DNA from 3 places in the Sphingomonas sp. BL-S-25 genome. Region 1 is predicted to be linked to each of the others. Evidence: predicted binding sites of a transcription regulator. Region 1 holds the regulator's gene; each other region holds the start of a gene.

Region 1 (7,632 bases):
GCGGATCGACGCCGCCCGCCCCGCCGGCATGCAGGATCTGGAGGCGGGGTTCGGGCTGAACACCGACAAGACCGCGCTGCATCTCGACGCCGCCGGAACCGCGCGCCAGGGCTCGCGCTGGTGGAACATCCGGGTGCGCAGCCTGAACGCGGTGGTGGTCGAGTTCGAGGCCGATACCCCGATCGCGATGATGACCCAGCTGTGGATCCTGCTGGGCGGCACCACGGGCTGGCCCGCGACGGTGACCGAGTCGCAAGGCAGCCGCTATCTCGCCGAATTCCCGGTCCCGCTGCGCCAGCACGAACTCGACCGGATCGCCGCGCGCATCCGCTGAAGCCCGGTTGAAGATCAGTACAAATATCTTTCAAGACAAATATAGTCGCGTCAGCTGTATGCCTCGCAACTCTGACAAGATCATTCCAGATCGAGATCGAAATCCGCCTCCACGACGTCGCCGTCCGATTGCGACATACCCATAATGGGACTATGGCTAGGCTCGAAGGTCGCCAGTCGAGTCCCCGTATCGGGGGATCATCTTCTCCATCGGAGAGCAATCATGGCAACGATCTTGTTCGGCGGCGGCGACGGCGGCGGCCTTATCATCACGGCGAATGGCGTTCGGCGGATTCCACCCTTCGATCCGGCGATCTTCAAGCAGCTGCGCGCGACCGCGCTGCTGAACAACGCCTGGTCGCCCAAGGCAGACGCCGACACGCGGCGCGAGCTTCAGGCGCTGGCCACCAAGGCGGCGAACCTCGTCGTCGGTCAGATCGAGGCGGATATCGGTCCGCTCGGCAGCGATGCGATGCTGATCTACGACGATGACGATGGCGGCTTCTATTGCGGCAGCACCGGCAAGCCGCCCATCCCCATCCCGTCCCCCCGCGAGCTGCCGGCGGTGGTCCGCAACCTGCTGTCGAGCGGCGACGTGCGGTCGGACCTGATCGATTTCGGCGACAAGCTGCGCGACAGCGGCACCAGCCTGAGCGCCGCGCTGGAGGATCCACAGGCGACCGCGAAGGCGATCGGCGTTCCGCTGAGCGACGCGACTGCCAAGGCGCTGCGCGCGATCTCGCCGTCGCGGCTGAAGGAGGTCAAGGATCGCACCGACAAGGAAGTCCTGACGCTGTTCCACAAGGTGCTGGACGACGGACGCTATGTCGACAGCTGGACGATCCGACCGGAGGAAACCGCGCGGCAGCTCGACGTGAAGCTCAGCAAGGCGGCGCTCGACCGGATCGTCGCGGTCTCGAACAATCCGATCGGCGACCCCGCCGGGCCGGTCAGCAATCCCGTGGCGATCGCGGTGGTGGTCGGCGTGGTCATCATGCTGGTACCGACCGAGGCCGGCCGGTCGCGGCTGAACGTCCGGGACCTGTCCGCCATCCGCAAGTTCTGACCGTGGCAGGTCCGCCGGTGCGTCCGCACGTGATCCTGGCGAGCATGCCATGGACCACGTTGACCGAGCCCAGCCTGGGCCTGGCGATCCTGAAGGCGAAGCTGCGCGACCACGGCGTTTCCGCACGGGTCGCGCACCTCAATCTGGGCTTGCTGCGCTTCCTTCAGGCCAAGACCTATTATGCGCTGGCGAACATGTTCGCGCTGAACGACTTCCTGTTCAGCGGGACGATCGAGCGCGACATCAGCCCGCATCAGCACCGCCTGCTGACCGGCGCGACCGCCAATCTGCTCGATTTCGGCATCATCGATGCGGACGAGTGGGGCGGGCTGGACGGGGTGATCGAACAGCTGATCGCGCTGCGGCAGGCGACGATCCCGGCCTGGCTGGAAGAAGAGGCAGACCGGATCGCAGCGGAGCGACCGTCGCTGCTGGGATTCACCTGCATGTTCGACCAGACGATCGCGTCGGTGGCGCTGGCGCGGCTGGTGCGGTTGCGGTCGCCCGACACGCTGATCGCGCTGGGCGGCTATGCGGTGCGGCAACCGACCGCCCAGACGGTGCTGAGCGCCTTTCCCTGGATCGACGCCATCTGCACCGGCGAAGGCGAGCCGGCGATCCTCGGACTGGCGCAAGCGTCGGTCGGCGAACGACCGCTGGCGTCGGTCGCAAACCTGATGATCCGCGATGCCGGCGGCATGCCGATCGAAACCGATGCCGCGCCGCTGATCGATCTCGATCGCTCACCCGCCCCCGATTATGACGACTTCTTCGCCGACCTTCACGCGCTGGAGGCGGACCACTCCGTCGCGATCGACATCGAGCGGCTGCCGCTGGAGAATTCGCGCGGCTGCTGGTGGGGACAGAAGAGCCACTGCGTCTTCTGCGGCATTGCCGACAGCGACATGGTCTATCGCGCCCGGTCGCCGGACAGCGTGATCGCAGCGCTCGATCGCACCGCGCGGCGCTACGACGTCACTGCGTTTCGCTTCTCCGACTATATCCTGCCCCAGGCCTATTATCGCACGCTGCTGCCCCGGCTGGCCGCCCATTCCGAGCGCTACACGCTGACCGGCGAGATCAAGGCGAATGTAAAGCCCGAATGGATGGCGGCGCTGGCCGCAGCGGGCTTTACCGAGGTCCAGCCGGGGATCGAGTCGCTGTCGGACAAGGTGCTGGCGACGATGCACAAGGGCGTGGCGGCGGTTCAGAATGTCCACACGCTGCTGCTCGGCAAGGGCGCGGGCATCCTGGTCCACCATAACCTCATCTATGGCTTTCCCGATGACGATGCGGCGGATTATCGCCGCATGCTGGCGGCGCTGCCTCGCTTGTTCCACCTTGATCCGCCCTCGACCCGGCTGCCGGTCCAGATCACGCGCTTCGCCCCGCTTCAGGAACAGCCGGGACGCTTCGGGCTGGAAGAAGCGCACCCCGCTGCCGACTATCAGATGATCTTCAGCGCCGCCTTTCTGGCGCGCAGCGGCTTCGACCTGGCCAGCTATTGCTATTATTTCGAGCGCCCGTTCGAGAATGCGCCGGAACTCCAGGCGCTCTATCGCCGGATCGATGCGACGGTCGATCGCTGGAAGGACCTTCAGCGCCAGCGGGAGGTCGTACTGTCCTGGCGCGCCGAGGCGGACGGCTTGTCGATCCTGGACACGCGCGGCGCGGAGCCGCAGCATTACCGGGTGACCGGCATCGCCGCCGCAATGCTGGAGGCGATGCGCGAGCCGATCCCGCGCGACCGGCTGCTGGCGCGCTTCGCCGGCCATGGCGGGGATGGGCGGCAGGCGCTGGAGCGGCTCGACCAGCTGGCACTGCTCTTCGAGGCGGGCGAGCGGCTGGTCGCGCTGCCGCTGCCCGAGGGGACGCGCTGGCAGCATGAGGTCCCGCTTCCCGCCTGGACCGCGCGCAAGGCGGATGCGATCGCGGAAACCGGCTTCGCCTGACCGGCGATCTGTGCCACGGCTGACCGGATGGCAGCCCTTCTTCCCGTGGCGGATGCGCACCAGCGGCTGATCGCCCTCGCCTCCCCGGTCGATGTCGAGACCGTCCCCCTGGCGCAGGCGCATGGCCGCTGGGCAGCGGCCGACATCGTGGCGCTGCGCACCCAGCCGGATGCCGACCTGTCGGCGATGGACGGCTATGCCATCCGGTTCGACGACATGCCGGGGCCGTGGCAGGTGACGGGCGAGAGCGCCGCTGGCCACCGCTTCGACCAGCCGGTCGAACCCGGCCAGGCCGTGCGGATATTTACCGGCGCCGCCTTGCCGCAGGGCACCGACAGCGTGCTGGTCCAGGAAGAAGCGCGGCGCGACGGCGCGGCGCTCCATCTGGACGGGGAAGGCCCGCGACACCGCGGCCGCAATGTGCGCCGGCGCGGGCTGGACTTCACCGACGGCGACCTGCTGATCGGCGCCGGCGAGCGGCTGACGCCGCAGCGGCTGGCACTTGTCGGCGTGGCGGGGCATGCGACGTTGCCGGTGCGGCGCCGGGTGCGCGTCGCCTATGCCGCGACCGGCGACGAGCTGGTCGAACCGGGCACGACGCTGGCACCCGGCCAGCTGCCCGAGACCAACAGGCTGATGCTTGCGGCGCAGCTTGCCGGACTGCCGGTCGAGCTGATCGATCTCGGCATCCTGCCCGACCGCGCCGAAGTGCTGGAAGCCGCGTTCCGGTCGGTCGATGCCCACCTGCTCGTCACCACCGGCGGCGCCTCGGTCGGCGACCACGATCTGGTGCGGCCCGCGCTGGAGGCGGCGGGGGCGACGATCGATTTCTGGCGGATCGCGCTTAGGCCCGGCAAGCCGATGATGGCCGGACGGCTGGGCAATGCGGTGCTGCTCGGCCTGCCGGGCAATCCCGTCTCCGCCTTCGTCACCACCCAGTTGTTCGTGCGCCCGCTGGTCGCGCACCTGTCGGGCGCCGCGCGTCCCTTCCCGGAGCCGCGGATCGTGACCGCGGGCGACGCGCTGCCCGCCAACGACCACCGCACCGATTATCTGCGCGGCGCGCTGGTCGACGGCCGCGCTTTCGCGTCGACGATCCAGGACAGTTCGATGCTGCGCACCCTCGCCCGCGCCGACTGCCTGATCCTCCGCGAGCCCCATGCGCCCGCGATCGAGGCAGGTGCGCCGGTGGCGATCCTCGATATCGCTTGACACGCTTCCGGAACATTGCATAAACGTTCCCAGTCTGTTCCAACGAGAGGACCCGGGGCATGCTCACCCGCAAGCAGCACGAGCTGATCTGCTTCATCAACGACCGTCTCAACGATACCGGCGTCTCGCCGTCGTTCGAGGAAATGAAGGAAGCGCTCGATCTCAAGTCCAAGTCGGGGGTTCATCGCCTGATCTCGGCGCTGGAGGAGCGTGGCTTCATCCGCCGCCTCGCCAATCGTGCCCGCGCGCTGGAAGTCATCAAGATGCCGGAGCGCGGAGAGACCAAGTCGGCGCCCGCTGCCAAGGCTCCGGTCGAGGACAATGTCGTCGCCCTGGCCCCGCGGGTTCGCGAGCCGGCCAATGATGTGCTCGAAATCCCGCTGCACGGCCGGATCGCCGCCGGTACGCCGATCGAAGCGCTGGAGGGATCGTCGATGCTTCCGGTTCCCGCCGCGCTGCTGGGTGCGGGCGAGCATTATGCGCTCGAAGTGGCCGGGGATTCGATGGTCGAGGCCGGCATTCTCGACGGTGACTATGCGCTGATCCGCAAGACGGAGAGCGCGCGGGACGGCGAGATCGTCGTCGCCCTGATCGACGAGGTCGAGGCGACGCTGAAATTCTTCCGCAAGGAAGGGTCGATGGTCCGGCTCGATCCCGCCAATCGCGACTATTCGCCGCAGCGCTACGCGCCCGGCCAGGTGCGTATCCAGGGCAAGCTTGCCGGATTGCTGCGCCGCTACTGATCCTGTTCGCCGCCGGCCCCGATCGGGTCGGCGGCGGCAGCACCTGGTGCCGTCGCCGGATCGCGATAATGGCGCTGCGCCCAGAAATTGATCCCGAAGCGTGAGTCCTCGAAGCGCCCGGACGGTACGCTGACCGGCAGTACCTCGTGGATCGCCAGGCTGGGAAAGGCGATCAGCCCGTTCTGCCGCGGCTCCAGATCGACATGGGCGCGCCTGCCGTCGGCGCCCGGCATCTTGGCCAACAGCCGCAACGTGCCGCCCGAATAGCCCTGCGGCTCCCGGTGGAAATGATAGACGATCGTCACCACCCGGTCATGCGGATGGCGGCTGAGGCCGGTGGCGGTGTCGTGATGCGGGCGGATATGGCCCCCATCGCCATAGACGACCATCTCGATCTCGAACCCGTCGCGACGGAAATGCGCCATGCCCAGATCGGCAAGAATGCCAGGCAGCAGCGCATCGATATGAGCGACGCTGGTCCGTTTCCACTCCGCACTGCCATAGAAGCTGCGCGCGCGCCGACTCTCGCCGCTGACCTGGCCCTTGCCGACGCGGGATTCCGACAGCGTCGCCTCGTTGGCGAGCGCCCAGTCGAGCAATGCGGCATGCTCGTCCTGGGGCAGGACATCATCGCGGCGGGTATGGATCGGCGGCCGCTGAAGCAGGTTCATGCCGCTGTCCCGGCCGCTGCCCGGCGCACCCAGCAATTGATCGCGAAGCGCGAGTCGGCGAAGTCGCGCGACGGACAGGCGACCGGCATGACCTCGTGCCGCGCCCAGGCCGGGAAGATCGCCAGGCTGTTCTGCGTCGGGGGCACGTCACCATAGGAAATGTCGTGCGCCAGCGAATGGAGGCGCAGCGCCCCGCCCTGGAACCGCTTCGGCTCGCGGTGAAAATAATAGACCGCGGTGATCATGCGGAAGGCGGCGGATCCAGGCTGCGGCGTTCGCCCGCCGCCCACGCCGGTGTCGACATGGCGGCGATAGAAGGCGCCGTCATTATAGGCGACCATGTCGAACTCGATCTGGTCGATCGTGAAGGGCGCGATGCCAAGCGCCGCGCACCAGTGCGGTACCAGCGGCCTTATCCTCTCCGTCAGCGGCGCCATCCACGGCCGGGGCCCTTCGCCTCTCAGGCTCAACGAGTTGCGGAAGCCGGTATCGAGCGCACGCTCACGCCCCAGCCCCGACGGCTCGAACCGCGCCTGGTTCGCCAGCGTCCAGTCGATCAGCGCGGCATGGTCCTCGGCCGGCAAGAAGTCGGCGACAACGAGGTGCGGCGGCACGCGGTCGAGCGGATTGGTCACCGCCCCGCCCCCGCCGGAACCGCGACGGCCGATCGCATCGACGGTTCAAAAGCAAGCGCTCGCATCAATCGCCTCTCCGACGGGGTGTCCGCTGTCGTGGCGGCATCACCCGGGGCGGGTCAAGCCATGGATGCTGCGTTCCGCGACTGACCGTGGCGACATGGCCGTCGGAAAAGCGGATCGCCACCCCGCCGGTCCGCGCCAGCATCGCGCGGTCGAGCTTCAGCCAGCGCGGCGTGCAGCCCCGCGGCAGTCGCCGGTCGCTGATCACGATGTCGCTTCGCGCGCACAGTGCCGACATCTCCGTCCAAGGCAGATGATAGGCGCTGCGCGTTGCCGCCACCCGCCAGCGGCGTGCGCCTGCCGCGACATCGATCGCACAGACATCGGGACTGCAGCGCGCCGCCGGCTCCTCGCCGAGCAGCGCCAGCGCTTGCTCGCCGCCATTCTCGGCCAGGATGTCGCGCATATAATCGCCTGCCCGGTCGCGCAGCAGCGCCATCCCGCCATTGGCGGTGCGGACCGCAAGGTGCCGCCCGTCGCTGGTCACCAGCAGGTCGGGCGGCGGCGTCATCAGCGCCCAGACCATGCCGATCGCCAGCGGCACCGCACCGATTAGCCGCACGCGCGTCCGCCACAAGGCGAGCCAGAGCCCGCCGGCGACGCAGAGCGCGAAGGCAGCCATCGGCATTGCCGGCAGCGCGGCCACCGCGCCCGGCGCCAAGGATACGGTGCGGGCGATCCACAGCAACAGGTTCAGCGCCTGCGCGGTCAGCCACCAGACCGGCGCGCCGAGGCCGACCAGATCGAGCAGCAAGGCCAGCGCCTCGAGCGGCATGATGACGAAGGTGGTCAGCGGGATCGCGACGATATTGGCCAGCGCGCCGTACAGTCCGGCCTTGTGAAAGTGGAACAAAGCCAGCGGCATCAGCGCCAGTTCGACCGCGATGCCGGTCAGCAGCAGCGAGGCGAGGCCGCGCGCCAGCCGCCGCGCCCGCCCCTCGCCCTCACGCCGCTCGA
Region 2 (7,632 bases), 2.2 Mb from region 1:
CGGCCAGCGGGCGTGGCGACCGCGCTCGCCGAGATGGATCAGCGCGTCATTGGGGCTGCTGGTGCGCGTCAGGTCGACGCCGTCGCGAGTCTCGATCGCTTCCTGCCAGGGGGCCTCGGGCCGCGTGTCGCGGCTGGTGCGCCGATAGGCTTCGCTGCGCACCCGCTTCATCCGCCGCCAGAGCAACGGCATCATGGCGAAGGGAAACAGCAGCGCGACGACCGTTAACACGACCCAGAACGCATGACCCATGGCAAAACTCCCCCCGGAGCCAGCGTGGACGATTTCCCGTCCCCCCGCCAGCTCCGGGTGACTCGGGCACGATCATTCGGCCGCGACGGCTTCCCCTCCCATCGGTGCTGCGCTCGTCCGCTTCTCCAGCAAGGGGAGAAGATATTTGCCGGTATAGCTGCGCGGCTCCTTCGCCACCGTCTCCGGCGTGCCCTGGGCGACGATCTCGCCGCCCTTCACACCGCCTTCGGGCCCAAGGTCGAGCACCCAGTCGGCCGTCTTGATGACGTCGAGATTATGCTCGATCACCACCACCGTATTGCCCTGCTCGACCAGCGCATGCAGCACTTCGAGCAATTTACGCACATCCTCGAAATGCAGGCCAGTGGTCGGCTCGTCGAGGATGTACAGCGTGTTACCCGTGGCGCGCCGCGCCAGTTCCTTGGCCAGCTTGACGCGCTGCGCCTCGCCGCCCGACAGGGTGGTCGCCTGCTGCCCGACCTTGACATAGCCCAGGCCGACTTCGGCGAGCATCGCCATCTTGTCGCGGATCGGCGGCACCGCCTTGAAGAACTCGACCGCGTCCTCGACCGTCGTGTCCAGCACGTCGGCGATGCTCTTGCCCTTGAACTTCACCTCCAGCGTCTCGCGATTGTAGCGCGCGCCGTGGCACACGTCGCACGTGACGTAGACGTCGGGCAGGAAGTGCATCTCGATCTTCAGCACGCCGTCGCCCTGGCATGCCTCGCACCGGCCACCCTTGACGTTGAAGCTGAACCGGCCGGGCTTGTAGCCGCGCGCCTGCGCCTCGGGCAGGCCGGCGAACCAATCGCGGATCGCGGTGAAGGCGCCGGTATAGGTCGCCGGGTTTGATCGCGGCGTGCGGCCGATCGGCGACTGGTCGATGTCGATGACCTTGTCGAGATGCTCGAGCCCGGTGATCTTGTCATGCTTGCCCGCCAGCACCCGGGCGCCGTTCAGCGTCCGCGCCGCGGCGGCATAGAGGGTGTCGATCGTGAAGCTCGACTTGCCCGATCCCGACACTCCGGTGATGCAGGTGAAGGTGCCCAGCGGGATGCTGGCGGTCACGCCGGTCAGGTTGTTGGCCGTCGCATTGTGGACCGTCAGCTTCTTGCCGGTACCCTTGCGGCGCTTGGCCGGAACGGGCACCTCGCGGGTGCCGTTGAGATAATCGGCGGTGACGCTGCCCTCGGTCGCAAGCACCTCGTCCAGCGTCCCCTGCGCCACGACCTGGCCGCCATGGACGCCCGCGCCCGGCCCCATGTCGATGACATAGTCGGCGGTGCGGATCGCATCCTCGTCATGCTCGACGACCAGCACGGTATTGCCCAGGTCGCGCAGCCGCCGCAGCGTGGCGAGCAGCATGTCATTGTCGCGCTGGTGCAGGCCGATCGACGGCTCGTCGAGCACGTACAGGACACCCGACAGGCCGGACCCGATCTGGCTGGCCAGCCGGATGCGCTGGCTCTCTCCGCCCGACAGCGTACCGCTGGTCCGGTTGAGATTGAGATAGTCGAGCCCGACATTGTTGAGGAAGCCGAGCCGCTCGTCGATCTCCTTCAGGATCGCGCGCGCGATCTCGCGCTGCTGATCGGTCAGATGCGCCGGCAGCGCCTTGAACCACTCAAGCGCATCGACCACCGACAGGCGGGTCGCATGGCTGATGTCCTCGCCGGCGACCTTCACCGCCAGCGCCTCGGGCTTCAGTCGCGCGCCATGGCAGGTCTCGCACGGATGCGCCGCCTGATATTTGCTCAGCTCCTCGCGCATCCAGGCGCTTTCGGTCTGAAGCATGCGGCGGTTAAGATTGCCGATGACGCCCTCGAACGGCTTGCGGACGTCGTAGCTCTTCTTGCCGTCGATGAAGGTCAGCGTGACCGGCTTGCCGCCGGTGCCGTGCAGGATGATCAGCTTCACCTCGCCCGGCAGGTCCTTCCACGGTGTCTCGAGGTTGAAGCCGAACTCGCGCGCCAGGCTGCCGAGCACCTGCATGTAATAGGGGCTGGGCGGGTTCGACTTGGCCCAGGGTACGATCGCGCCCTTCTTGATCGTCAGCTCATGGTTCGGGACGACCAGATCCTCGTCGAAGATCAGCTTCTCGCCCAGTCCGTCACAGGCCGGGCAGGCGCCCTGCGGCGCATTGAACGAGAAGAGCCGCGGCTCGATCTCGACGATCGTGAAGCCGCTGACCGGGCAGGCGAACTTCTCGGAAAAGACGATGCGGTTGTCGGGGATGCCCGCGCCCTTCATCGACCCCAGGCTGGTCGCGCCCTCGACCTGGAATTCCTGCCGCGCCTCGCGCACGCTGGATCCGGTCGTCTCGGCGACCGTGCCGTCGACCAGATCGACATAGGCCAGTCCTTCGGCCAGCTTCAGCGCCGTCTCGAAGCTTTCGGCGAGCCGGGTCGCGATGTCGCCGCCGACCACCAGTCGATCGACCACCACCTCGATGTCGTGCTTGTACTTCTTGTCGAGCGCCGGCGCTTCCTCGATCAGGTACATCTCGCCGTCGATGCGGACACGCTGGAAGCCTGCCTTCTGCCATTCGGCCAGTTCCTTGCGATACTCGCCCTTGCGGCCGCGCACGACCGGTGCGAGCAGCAGCAGCCGCGTTCCCTCGGGCAGGGCGAGGACCCGGTCGACCATCTGGCTGACCGTCTGCGCCGAGATCGGCAGGCCGGTCGCCGGGGAATAGGGAACGCCGACCCGCGCCCAGAGCAGGCGCATATAGTCGTAGATCTCGGTCACCGTCGCGACCGTCGAGCGCGGATTGCGCGACGTCGTCTTCTGCTCGATCGAGATCGCTGGCGACAGGCCCTCGATATGGTCGACATCGGGCTTCTGCATCAGCTCGAGAAACTGGCGGGCATAGGCCGACAGCGACTCGACATAGCGGCGCTGGCCTTCGGCATAGATGGTGTCGAACGCGAGCGACGACTTGCCGGAACCCGACAGGCCGGTGATCACCGTCAGCGTGTCGCGCGGGATGTCGATATCGACTCCCTTGAGATTATGCTCGCGCGCGCCGCGGACGGAAATGGTGGTGAGTGCCATGCCGGTAGTTCTATCTTTGTTCTGAAGGGAATGCCAGACTGGAGATAGGAACGGTGGACCCCGTTCGCCAGTTGCGTGATTTCCCGGGGATGCGGCGTTCGGGCGAGTCCGCGAATTCGGTTCGGCGGCGACGGGGTGAAGACTTCGACTGATCGATCTTCAGTCACAGTTCATCGGCGTGGGCTCTAGCTAGAGTGAAGCGGGCAGGAGAGAGGCGAGGGCGATGGTGCAAGGCAGAGGCAAGAGGCTGATCTTCGCATTCGGCGTCATGACGGCGGCGGTGGCGTTGTCGGCATGTACGCCGATCGACTATGGCTATGATTACGGCATGCCCGCGCTGCAGGCGGCGCCGTCATGGGCGGATCTTGCCAATTTCGACACCTATGAATGGATCGACCGCGCCGAGGCGATGAGCGACGCGATCGGCGAGTCGCCGCCCGACGCGACCTTCAATGTCTCGGACGGAGCGCCCTGGGCGTGGACGCTCGAGGACGGCTCGCTATTGCTGGTCGAACAGCGGGACGACGGCCTTCACAGCTATTATTTCGAGAGCGGATCCGATGCGCCGTTCCTGGTCCGCGATCCGGAGATGAGCTTCGGCTTCATCGAGGGGCAGGTCGCCGTCGTGTATGGTGCGGATGGCGAGGCAATGCCGCGCGATGTCGCCACGCCCTATCTGGTCGACGCCGTGCGCGGCTATGAGCGCGGGCGCCGATTGAAGCGTGACATGGCGCGGCGCGACCAGTGGCAGGACGTCCAGGTGAACAACTGGATCCTGTTCAGCCCCAGCCTGTGGGCCTGGAACGACGACTGGGTCTATGGTCGCGAACAGATCCCGCAATGGCGCAATTTCCGCCGCAATGCGCGCGCCATCGCGCATCGCGATCGCTGGCGGCAGGAGCGGATCCGTCGCGCCGAAATGTGGGAGCGCTTCGGGCGCTGGGGCCATGGCGGTTGGCGCGGTCCGCCCCCGGGCCGTTTCGTCCCGCCACCGCCCGGCACCACGCTTCCGGGCAGGCCGACGCGCCCACCGGGCCGGCCGGGCCGCCCCGGGCGCCCGCCGCTTCCGCCGCGCGTACCCGACGGCCAGCAGCCCGGAACGGTGCCCGCACTTCCGCCTGCCGATACCGGCGTGCGTCCGCCCGGCTGGGTGCGTCCCGACCGGCCGGGGCGTCCAGGCCGTCCCGTTCGGCCCGGCGAGCCTGATGGTCCCGACCGTCCTGACCGGCCCAATGCCGGTCCGGGGCAGCCTGGCCGTCCCGGGGGCTGGGTGCGTCCTGATCGTCCGGTCCGGCCGGATCGCCCGGGCTGGGGTGGCCCGCGCCCGACGCCGCGACCCGGACTGCCGCCGGGCCAGCCGGGGGTGCAGCCGCCAATGCCATCGGACACGCCGTCCGGGCCGCCGCCCGCCGCGTCGCCGCGTCCGGCGCCACAGCCCGGAATGCCGCGCCCGACGCGACCGCGCTTCGATCCGCGCGGCAGCGAGGGCGGTCCCGAACGCGCGCCGCGCCCGGACTTCAGTCGGCCTCGCGGCGGGATGAGCCCTGCACCGCGGCCCGGCTACCAGCCGCCGGCACGCCCTGCCCCGTCGGCGCAGCCCGCGCCGCCGCGCTATCAGGCGCCGCCCCCTCCGCCGCCGCCGCGGGCTGCACCTCCGCCGCCGCCCCCGCCACGGGCGGCACCGCCCCCGCCGCCGCGCGCTGCACCACAGCCGCGCCCGGCGCGGGTCGAGGGCAATACCCGCCGGTCCGATGATCGGTGACAGACATGCACAACCCCGGCCAAGTCGCGCCATGCGATGACGCCGGGGACGCGGGGATGAACGACGAACAGCCGGTCGCTTCGGGCCGAACCGCAATGCCAAGTGCGTCGAACGACCGCTGCGAAAGCGATGCGTTCGACGTCACCGTGGCTGAGTATCGCCGCGCGCTTGAGGTTGCGGTGGCGGACGGACGGCCTGAGGAGCCGCCGATCCTGCAATGGCTGCTCGCCAGCGCGCTGGAGCGGTGGCGGATCTATGCCGGCCTCATCGCCTTCGTCACCCTGTCGGTCATCCTCGTGCGCCGGGCCCAGACCGGATCGCTGATGACCGGCCTGCAATGGGGCGCCGGCGCGTTCATGCTGGCGATACCCGCCTTCATCCTGCTGGCGGCGATCATCGCGCTGGGGGGAATCGTCCATTACCGCCTGAGCTGGCGACATCTGCCTCGCGCCTATGCCCAGTGGAAGCGCCCGGGGCGACGTCGCGTTCAGTGGACCGATACCACGCTGATCGTATCGGGCAGCGAGGGCTTCGGCAGCTATGCCTGGCGCGACCTGCATGGCTGGATCGCGACCGATGCCGGGCTGATCCTCTACCTCGACCAATATGAGCCGCTGCCGATCCCTGCCGCCGCGCTCGGTGAGGGCAGGGGCGAGGCGCTCATCGCCCGGCTGACGGCGGCCGAGGTGCCGCAGGGCTGGCGCTACCGGACCGACGAACAGCGGGTGCTGGCGCGCGCCTTCCGCTAGACCCCGCGCGGCGGCTCCGGTTCAGAAATCCTCGCGCACCATGTCGATCTCGCGCACGCCGCGGCTGCGTCGCGCCGTGTTGACCAGGTCGCGCAGCGTCTCGCGCCGCGCCCGCGCCTGATCGACGTCGCGAATCACCAGGTCGCCGTCACGCGTGGTCTCGTCGGACGAGGCGATGGTGAGCGTGCCGATATCCGCCCATTGGTTGATCAGCGAAAAGTCGATGCGGACATCCTTCACGCGGTAGAGCTCGATCTCGTCGATCGACTTGGTGAAGATGCCCTTGTGCAGGATCAGCCGGTCGTCGGTCAGCTCATAGGTCGTCGACAGGTTCGCGATCCATTTCACCAGGATGATGACGAAGCCGACGAGCACCAGGCACAGCAGCAGCGTGCCCCATCCGGCAAGGCTGCCGCGCAGCCATCCCCAGGTTGAAGAGCGAAACCGGTCGATCACGTTCGGCATGCGCTGACTCCCTCGCTGCACCGACATCAGGATAGCGTGTGTGCCGGCCGCATCAACCATTGCGGGCCGTGGCGGCGCGCGCGGTCGCTCAGTCGCGCGGTGCCGGGTCGCCTGCGGCCACCACGATCGCCTTGACCTCGATCGTCTTGCCGTCGGCGAAGCTCAGCGTGATCGGCGCGCGCTCGCCCGCCTTCACCGCCGGGCCGATGTCGTACAGCATGACATGCTTGCCGCCCGGCGCGAACTCGACCGTGCCGCGCGCCGGCACCGGCACGTCCTTGACCGGCTGCATCGACATGGCGCCGCCCTTCATGCCGGCATGACCGTCGTGCGATGCCGCATCGCCGCCCGCCTTCATGGTCTCGTGCAGTTCGGCGCGCACCGCGAAGGGCGCCTTCACCGCCACCAGCGTCGTCGGCTCGCTGCCGCCGCGAATCGTGAAATAGGCGGCGCCGGGGTTGCCGGAGACCGCGGGCAGCCGCACCCAGGCGCCGTCAGCCTTGGTCTCGACCGGTTGCTGCTGGCAGGCTGCCAGCATCGTCAGGGCGACAAGGCCCGCAAAAGCACGCATTTCCACGCTCTCCCAATCCGTGAAACGCCCTAGATGTGCGTCCGCCTTGCGGCAAGCGTAAGCCCACCTATATCGACCTCCGGTTAGCGCCTGCGCCGCCTCTTCTGGGACGCGGGCCGGGTTTGAATTGCAATTCGTAGTGAGGGGCCAACGAGGGACCATGGCTAAAGTAATCGGTATTGATCTCGGCACGACCAACTCGTGCGTTGCGGTGATGGAGGGCGGCAAGCCCAAGGTCATCGAGAATGCGGAGGGTGCACGCACCACGCCGTCGATCGTCGCGTTCGCCAAGGATGGCGAGCGTCTGATCGGCCAGCCGGCCAAGCGCCAGGCGGTGACGAACCCCGACAACACCATCTTCGCGGTGAAGCGCCTGATCGGCCGTCGCTTCGACGATCCTGTGACCAAGAAGGACACCGAATTGGTGCCCTACACCATCGCGCGCGGCTCCAATGGCGATGCCTGGGTCACGGCGGGCGGCGAGGATTATTCGCCCAGCCAGATCTCGGCCTTCATCCTGCAGAAGATGAAGGAAACCGCCGAGAGCTATCTTGGCGAGACGGTCACCCAGGCGGTGATCACCGTTCCCGCATATTTCAACGACGCGCAGCGCCAGGCGACCAAGGACGCCGGCAAGATCGCTGGGCTCGAGGTGCTTCGCATCATCAACGAGCCGACCGCGGCCGCGCTCGCCTATGGCCTCGAGAAGAATGACGGCAAGACCATTGCCGTCTACGACCTCGGCGGCGGCACGTTCGACATCTCGGTCCTCGAGATCG
Region 3 (7,632 bases), 800 kb from region 1:
TCGACGGCTCGATGATGTACATGACCTTCGCGTCGATCTTCATCGCCCAGGCCTATGGCATCCAGCTCGACTGGGGCACGATGATCACCATGCTGCTGATGCTGATGATCACCAGCAAGGGCATCGCCGGCGTGCCGCGCGCCAGCCTGGTCGTCATCACCGGCACGCTGTCGCACTTCGACATTCCGGAGGCGGGCATCCTGCTGATCCTGGCGGTCGACCATTTCCTCGACATGGGCCGCACCGCGACCAACGTCGTCGGCAATGCCGTGGCCGCCGCGGTCGTCGCCCGCTGGGAAGGCCAGCTCGACACGCCGCAGCCGCCCGACATGGATATCGTCCCCGCGACCGGTACGCCGGTGACGCCGGAGGTCGACAAGTTCGAGGATTATGGCGAGACGCCGCGGGGGTGATTTGCGGCGGGACCGCTTCTCGGGACTTCGAGGCTGAACGATATCGGATAGTTTGGGGAAGTGGCCCCGCGCGCAGCCAGTTCGATATCGCTGACGCGTCGATCCAAAGCGACAATCCTCTGCCCGAGGGAGAGGGGGACCGCGAAGCGGTGGAGAGGGATTTCCCACCAACGCAGGTCCCGTTTGAGGCAACTCCCTCTCCACCATGCTGCGCATGGTCCCCCTCTCCCTCCGGGAGAGGATTTGGGGGCCTTAATCGTTTGGGCCTCTCAAGGCCTAATCGGCGAGCTTTTGGTGACGTCGGAGTCCGCTACCCCGCTATGTGGCTGCCCGGTTCTCGACCTGAACCTAAGGCATAGGCGTAAGGCCCGCCCTTCTCCAGCGCTGCCTGATAGGCCGGGCGGGCGTGGATGCGGTCGAGCCAGGCCTTGATCGCCGGGCGGCCTTCGGTCGCGCCCGATCGCGTCACCGCTGCCTCGAGCGGGAAGCTCATCATCACATCGGCCGCGGTGAATTCGTCGCCGGCGAACCATTGGCGGGTCGCCAGTTCCGACTCGATCCAGTCGAGATGGACGTCGACCATCGGCCGGAATTTCTTGAGCGCGACCTTGCCCAGCAGCGGGACCTTGCCGAGCACCAGCGTGACGAACAGCACCGGCATCAGCGAGCCTTCGGCATAATGGAGGAAGTGGCGGTAGCGTAGCGCATCGACGCGACCGCCCGGCGCGCCTAGCCGGCCATCGGCCTTCTCGACCAGATACTCGATGACCGAACCGGTCTCGGCGATCGTCTGTCCGTCATCGGTGATCACCGGTGACTTGCCCAGAGCATGGACCTGGCGAAGCTGAGGCGGCGCCAGCATCGTCGCCTTGTCCCGCTCATAGCGCATGACCGTGTAGGGCAGCCCCAGTTCCTCGAGCAGCCACAGCACCCGCTGAGAGCGCGAATTTTCCAGATGATGCACGGTGATCGTCATGTTGCGACTCCTTGGCCTTTGCAGGCAGCCTAGCGAAGCCGTAACCATTGTCGACGTGTCCGAGGCCCGCGTGCCGCACGTCCTAAACACCGCCTCCCGCCAACACCGAGAGCCCGGCGCGGGCGGGCGCCGGGCTTCCCGATGGGACGGGTCCCGTGACCACCGCCGGCACGAGCATGCCGGCGCGGCCGAAACTGTCGGGAGAAGGCGGGACGGCGCTCGGCCGCCCCTGCCCTACTCAGAGATCGTCGTCGTCGCCGTCATCCGCGTCGGGGCCGGTCATCATCTCTTCGGCCACCTGGGCGGTGCGGTTGCGGATCGCGGCTTCCAGCCGGGCGCAAAGCTCGGTATTTTCCTTCAGGAAGTTCTTCGCATTCTCGCGGCCCTGGCCGATGCGGACGCTGTCATAGCTGAACCAGGCGCCCGACTTCTCGACCAGACCGGCCTTCACGCCGAGGTCGAGGATCTCGCCGATCTTCGAAATACCCTCGCCATACATGATGTCGAATTCGACCTGCTTGAACGGCGGGGCGACCTTGTTCTTCACCACCTTCACGCGGGTCGCGTTGCCGATGATGTCGTCGCGGTCCTTGATCTGGCCGGTACGGCGGATGTCGAGGCGGACCGAAGCGTAGAATTTCAGCGCGTTGCCGCCGGTCGTGGTTTCCGGATTGCCGTACATCACACCGATCTTCATGCGCAGCTGGTTGATGAAGATCACCATGCAGCGCGAGCGGCTGATCGAGCCGGTCAGCTTGCGCAGCGACTGCGACATCAGCCGGGCCTGGAGGCCGACATGGCTGTCGCCCATCTCGCCCTCGATCTCGGCACGGGGCACCAGCGCGGCGACCGAGTCGACCACCAGCACGTCGATCGCGTTCGAGCGGACCAGCGTGTCGGTGATCTCCAGCGCTTGCTCGCCGGTATCCGGCTGCGACACGATCAGCTCGTCGATGTTGACGCCCAGCTTCTTGGCATAGACGGGATCGAGCGCATGCTCGGCGTCGACAAAGGCAGCGGTGCCGCCATTCTTCTGCGCCTCGGCGATGACGTGGAGCGCCAGCGTCGTCTTGCCCGAGCTTTCCGGTCCATAGACCTCGATCACGCGGCCGCGCGGCAGGCCGCCGACGCCGAGCGCGATGTCGAGCCCCAGCGATCCAGTCGAGATCGCCTCGACCTGCATCGTCTCCTTCGAGCCCAGCTTCATCGCCGAACCCTTGCCGAACGCGCGGTCGATCTGTGCCAGCGCGGCGTCCAGCGCCTTTTGACGGTCGTTCGAAGTCGCCATCTTGTTGTCGATCACCTTGAGTGAAGCAGCCATTCGAGGTCCCCGTCGCTAGTCGGTTTGGGTCGTGGGTACAACCGTGTTGGAAACCACGTATTCCATTTGTTCCGCCGGAACAAGAGTGGAACCGAGATTTTGGAACAAAAAGTGTCCGGAATGGACCGGCGGGGTGTGCGATCAGAACAGATGGCGCAGCGGGTTGGCCGGGTCCGCCAGCAATTTGATCGTGAGCGCCACCGACATCACGACCAGTAGCGGCCGCACGCCGCGCCCGCCGAAGCGGATCGCCAGCCGCGCGCCAAGCTGATTGCCGACGATATTGGCCGCTGCCATCGACAGGCCGATCACCCAGATCACCTTGCCGCCCGCCGTCATCGCCAGCAGCCCGGCGACGTTGGTCGACAGGTTGAGCAGCTTCGCATTGGCGATCGCCCGCACCAGCCCCAGCCCGCCCAGCACCACCATCGCCGTGATCAGGAAGGATCCCGCACCGGGACCGAAGAAACCATCATAGAATCCGACGCCGGCAACGGCGAGCGACAGCCCCAGCGGCCCGAACCGCGCGCGGCGATCGACATCGCTCATCGGCGGTGCGAGCAGGAAATAGAGCCCCATCAGGATCAGCAACACCGGCACCAGCCCCGCCAGAATCGACGGATCGACATGCTGGACCGTGACGGCGCCCGCAACCGAGCCGGCAAAGGCCGCGGCGGCGGGAATCGCGAAGCGACGCAGATCGACATGACCCGCCCGCCAGAAAGCAAGGAAGGACGAGGCGGTGCCGATGCTGCTCTGCAGCTTGTTGGTCGCCAGCGCCGAGACCGGCGGGACGCCCACCGCCATCAGCGCGGGGATGGTCAGCAACCCGCCGCCGCCCGCCATCGCGTCGATCGTTCCCGACACCAGGGCCACCATCATCAACAGGGCGAGCAGCTCGTACGACAGATCCATCGCGGCGCGGATAGTCGGCAGGCACCGCCACGGCCAGCCCCGATCGGGACCGCGGCCGAACCGCGTCAATGCAGCGCCGCGCTCTCCAGATGCTTCAGCTTGTCCGGATTGCGCTGGACATAGATGCCCGCGATCCGGCCGTCGCGAATGTCGAAGGCGGTCGTCTGGATCAGCCCGTCCGCCTCGCGCGTCACGAAGCCGGGAAGGCCGTTGATCAGCGCATAGCGCACCAATTGCGACGGCTGCTTGCGAAGCAGCACCGCAAGCCCCTTGTGCAGCTTCACCACCAGATCGGCGCCCTCGATCACCGCCGGTGCCGCCGGCCGCACCCCGCCGCCGTCCGAATGCATGGCAACGTCGTGCGCCAGCAACGCGCTGAGTCCCTTCATGTCACCGCTGCGCGAGGCTGCGAAGAAGGCGCGCGCAATGTCCATCCCGTGCGGCTCGCTCACCTCGAACCGCGGCCGGTCGGCGCGGACATGGGCGCGGGCGCGGGTCGCCAGCTGGCGGCAGGCCGCGGGCTCGCGACCGATGGTCGAGGCGATCTCGTCGAAGCCGACGCCGAAGACGTCGTGCAGCAGGAAGGCGGCGCGCTCCAGCGGCGACAGCCGCTCAAGCGCCAGGAGCAGCGGCAGGGTCACGTCCTCGACCTCGCCGTCATCCTCCTCGATCACCGGTTCGGGCAGCCAAGGCCCGACATAGGTTTCGCGCCGGACCCGCGCCGATTTCAGCTGGTCGAGGCACAGGCGAGTGACGACACGGCGCAGCCAGGCTTCGGGCTCGACGATGGTCGAGCGATCGGTGCCATGCCATTTGAGATAGGCTTCCTGCACCACATCCTCGGCATCGGCGACCGAGCCGAGCATGCGATAGGCGACCCGGGCGAGCCGGGGACGCAGCGGATCGAAGCTGACCGCCGCGTCACTCGCGCCGCGATCCCCTGCCCTGCCCGACATCAGGCAGCCGCCCGTGCCGGCGCGCTGCCCGGATGGCTCAGCCGGAAGCCGGCACCGATCCGGTTGAACGCGTTGATCGCGCCGATCATCAGCGTCAGGCTGATCCGTTCGGCTTCGCTGAACTCGGCCTCGACCATCGCATAATCCTCGTCCGTCACGCCATGCGGCGTCAAGCGGGTCAGCGCCTCGGTCGAGGCCAGTGCCGCACGTTCCCGCGCGCTATAGAACGGCGATTCGCGCCATGCGTCCAGCATGACGATGCGCATCTCGCTCTCCCCGGCCTTGCGCGCGTCGCGGGCATGCATGTGGAGGCAGATGGCGCAGTGATTGAGCTGCGACGCGCGGATCTTCACCAGCTCCTGCAGTGATGGCTCGATCCCGCTCTGTTTTGCGGCGGTCATCGCGAAGTCGATCAGCGGCTGGGTCAGCTGCGGCTGGGCGAGATAGGGGTTCATGCGTTCGGTCATCGTCACGATCCTGTGTCGGGGGCATTCCCGCTGCCATGACGAGACGGCAGTGGGGAATCGTGACATGGCGCCCGACGATTTCTCACAACCACCTGACAAACCGACGATAATTTCCCGGTGCGAGACCGGCGGAGGACCATCTTTCCATACGCAACCGGGAAAGACGCGCGGTAACGAAATCGCGCGTTGCGGTCCGCGCCGAAAGGCCTAGAGGCGCATCATGGCTCAGCATCCGCTCCGATTTGCCAATTTCCGCTATTATCTGGTCGCCCGCTTCGCTTCGACCCTGGCACAGATGGCGATGGTCATCGTCATCGGCTGGCAGGTCTATGACATTGCCCGCCGGACCATGGGGATCAAGGAAGCGGCATTTCAGCTCGGGCTGATCGGCGTGGCGCAGTTCATCCCGTTACTGCTGCTCTCGCTGTTCGCCGGCTGGGTCGCGGACCGGATCGACCGGCGCTGGATCGCGCGCGCGGCGGTCGCCCTGGAGGCGTTCTGCGCGCTCAGCCTCGCCTGGCTGACCTGGACCGAAACGGTCAGCCTGCCCGCATTGTTCGGTATCGCCTCGCTGCTGGGCGTGGCGCGCGCCTTTGCCGGACCGTCGCTGAGTGCACTGGCGCCCAATCTGGTCCCGCGCGAGATCCTGCCGACCGCGATCGCGCTGAGTTCGAGCGCGTGGCAGGGCGCGGCAGTGCTGGGGCCGGCAATGGGCGGCTATCTCTATGCCGCCACCGACTGGCTGCCCTATGCAGTCTCCGGCGCGCTGTTCCTGCTGTCCTTCACGATGTTGATGCTGATCGGCCCGGTGCCGCGGACGAAGGTCGTCAGCACGACCAGCCCGTGGCGGCAGATGGTCGATGGCCTGTTCTATGTGCGGCGCAACCGGCTGGTGCTTGGCGCGATCTCGCTCGACCTGTTCGCGGTGCTGCTGGGCGGCGCGACCGCGATGCTGCCGGTCTATGCCCGCGACATCTTGATGGTCGGCGCCGACGGGCTCGGCCATCTGCGCGCCGCGCCTGCGCTGGGCGCGGTCAGCACGGCGCTGATCTTCTCCTGGCGTCCGCTCAAGACCGAGGTCGGCAGGAAGATGCTGATCGCGGTCGGCGTCTTCGGCCTCGCGACCATCGTGTTCGGGCTGTCGGCGCCGTTGCTTGTCCCGGCGCTCGGCCCCTCTGCAGTGGGAAGCGATTTCGCGCCTGCCGTGCTGCTGGCGCTTGCCGCGCTGTTCGTGCTGGGCGCGGCCGACATGGTCTCGGTCTATGTCCGCCAGTCGCTGATCCAGATCTATACGCCCGACGAGATGCGCGGGCGGGTCGGTGCGGTATCGACCCTGTTCATTTCCGGATCGAACGAGCTGGGCGAAGCCGAGTCCGGTTTCCTTGCCGCGCTGGTCGGGCCGGTCGCCGCAGTCGTCGGCGGCGGGATCGGTGCGATCCTTGTCACGATCGCCTGGGGCAGGCTATTTCCGGAACTTCGGCGGGCACGCACCTTTGATCCCCCTGAAACTCTGGAATTGCCCCCCAAGGAGATGACCACATGAAGGCGAACACGATCCTCGAGACGATCGGAAACACGCCCCATATTCGTGTCCAGCGCCTGTTCCCCGGCTCGGAAGTCTGGATCAAGTCGGAACGGTCGAATCCCGGCGGATCGATCAAGGACCGCATCGCGCTGGCGATGGTCGAGGCGGCGGAAAAGGACGGCAGCCTGAAGCCCGGCGGCACGATCGTCGAGCCGACCAGCGGCAATACCGGCGTCGGCCTGGCGATGGTCGCCGCGGTCAAGGGCTACAAGCTGATCCTGGTCATGCCGGAAAGCATGAGCCTGGAGCGCCGCCGCCTGATGCTTGCCTATGGCGCAACCTTCGACCTGACCCCACGCGAGAAGGGCATGAAGGGCGCGATCGAGCGGGCGATGGAGATCGTCGAATCGACCCCCGGCGCCTGGATGCCGCAGCAGTTCGAAAATGGTGCGAACATCGACATCCATATCCGCACGACTGCCCAGGAAATCCTCAACGACTTCGCCGACAGCCCGATCGACGTGGTGATCACCGGCGTCGGCACCGGCGGCCACATCACCGGCGTTGCCGAGACGCTGAAAAAGGCGTGGCCGGGCGTGAAGGTCTATGCGGTCGAACCCGAACTCTCGCCGGTCATCTCCGGCGGCCAGCCTGGTCCGCACCCGATCCAGGGCATCGGCGCCGGTTTCGTTCCGCGCAACCTGCACACCGACGCGATCGACGGGGTGATCAAGGTCGATGCCGGCGTGGCCAAGGATATGGCACGTCGTGCCGCAAGCGAGGAAGGCATGCTGGTCGGCATCTCGTCGGGCGCGACGCTCGCCGCGATCCTCCAGAAGCTGCCGGACCTGCCCGAGGGCAGCCGCGTGCTCGGCTTCAACTATGACACCGGCGAACGCTATCTGAGCGTGCCCGATTTCCTTCCGGAAGCCTGATTGCCTGACCGTCCGGGCGGGGTCGATCCACTTGCCGATCCCGCCCGGCGTCTTGGTTATTTCGGCATGGTTCCAACTTGCGCATCCGTGCGTTAAGGCGCGCGGCCCGACGCCCCATGGAGCA

What was found. The regulator LexA, encoded in region 1, represses DNA repair genes until DNA is damaged. The targets are predictions, from matches to a motif close to GTTCCNCNCTTGTTCT.
Region 2: a site for LexA is predicted at 3,314-3,329, ahead of uvrA (excinuclease ABC subunit UvrA). Genes of this name have one in related genera too.
Region 3: a site for LexA is predicted at 2,787-2,802, ahead of recA (recombinase RecA). Genes of this name have one in related genera too.

What each region holds. Positions count from the first base shown of each region.
Region 1 covers NZ_CM145486.1:525,287-532,918, forward strand. Annotated here, with positions in the region: gene ACZ1H8_RS02555 (PilZ domain-containing protein) at 1-334, shown strand, start outside; gene ACZ1H8_RS02560 (hypothetical protein) at 557-1,399, shown strand; gene ACZ1H8_RS02565 (RiPP maturation radical SAM C-methyltransferase) at 1,459-3,351, shown strand; gene ACZ1H8_RS02570 (molybdopterin molybdotransferase MoeA) at 3,379-4,563, shown strand; gene lexA (transcriptional repressor LexA) at 4,623-5,306, shown strand; gene ACZ1H8_RS02580 (2OG-Fe(II) oxygenase) at 5,300-5,977, opposite strand; gene ACZ1H8_RS02585 (2OG-Fe(II) oxygenase) at 5,974-6,612, opposite strand; gene ACZ1H8_RS02590 (ComEC/Rec2 family competence protein) at 6,677-7,632, opposite strand, start outside.
Region 2 covers NZ_CM145486.1:2,839,557-2,847,188, forward strand. Annotated here, with positions in the region: gene ACZ1H8_RS13635 (hypothetical protein) at 1-252, opposite strand, end outside; gene uvrA (excinuclease ABC subunit UvrA) at 325-3,306, opposite strand; gene ACZ1H8_RS13645 (hypothetical protein) at 3,530-5,068, shown strand; gene ACZ1H8_RS13650 (YcxB family protein) at 5,125-5,817, shown strand; gene ACZ1H8_RS13655 (PH domain-containing protein) at 5,839-6,282, opposite strand; gene ACZ1H8_RS13660 (copper chaperone PCu(A)C) at 6,371-6,853, opposite strand; gene dnaK (molecular chaperone DnaK) at 7,014-7,632, shown strand, end outside.
Region 3 covers NZ_CM145486.1:4,260,269-4,267,900, forward strand. Annotated here, with positions in the region: gene ACZ1H8_RS20560 (dicarboxylate/amino acid:cation symporter) at 1-413, shown strand, start outside; gene ACZ1H8_RS20565 (glutathione S-transferase family protein) at 724-1,389, opposite strand; gene recA (recombinase RecA) at 1,628-2,710, opposite strand; gene ACZ1H8_RS20575 (TSUP family transporter) at 2,852-3,625, opposite strand; gene ACZ1H8_RS20580 (sigma-70 family RNA polymerase sigma factor) at 3,691-4,581, opposite strand; gene ACZ1H8_RS20585 (carboxymuconolactone decarboxylase family protein) at 4,581-5,048, opposite strand; gene ACZ1H8_RS20590 (MFS transporter) at 5,269-6,591, shown strand; gene cysK (cysteine synthase A) at 6,588-7,508, shown strand.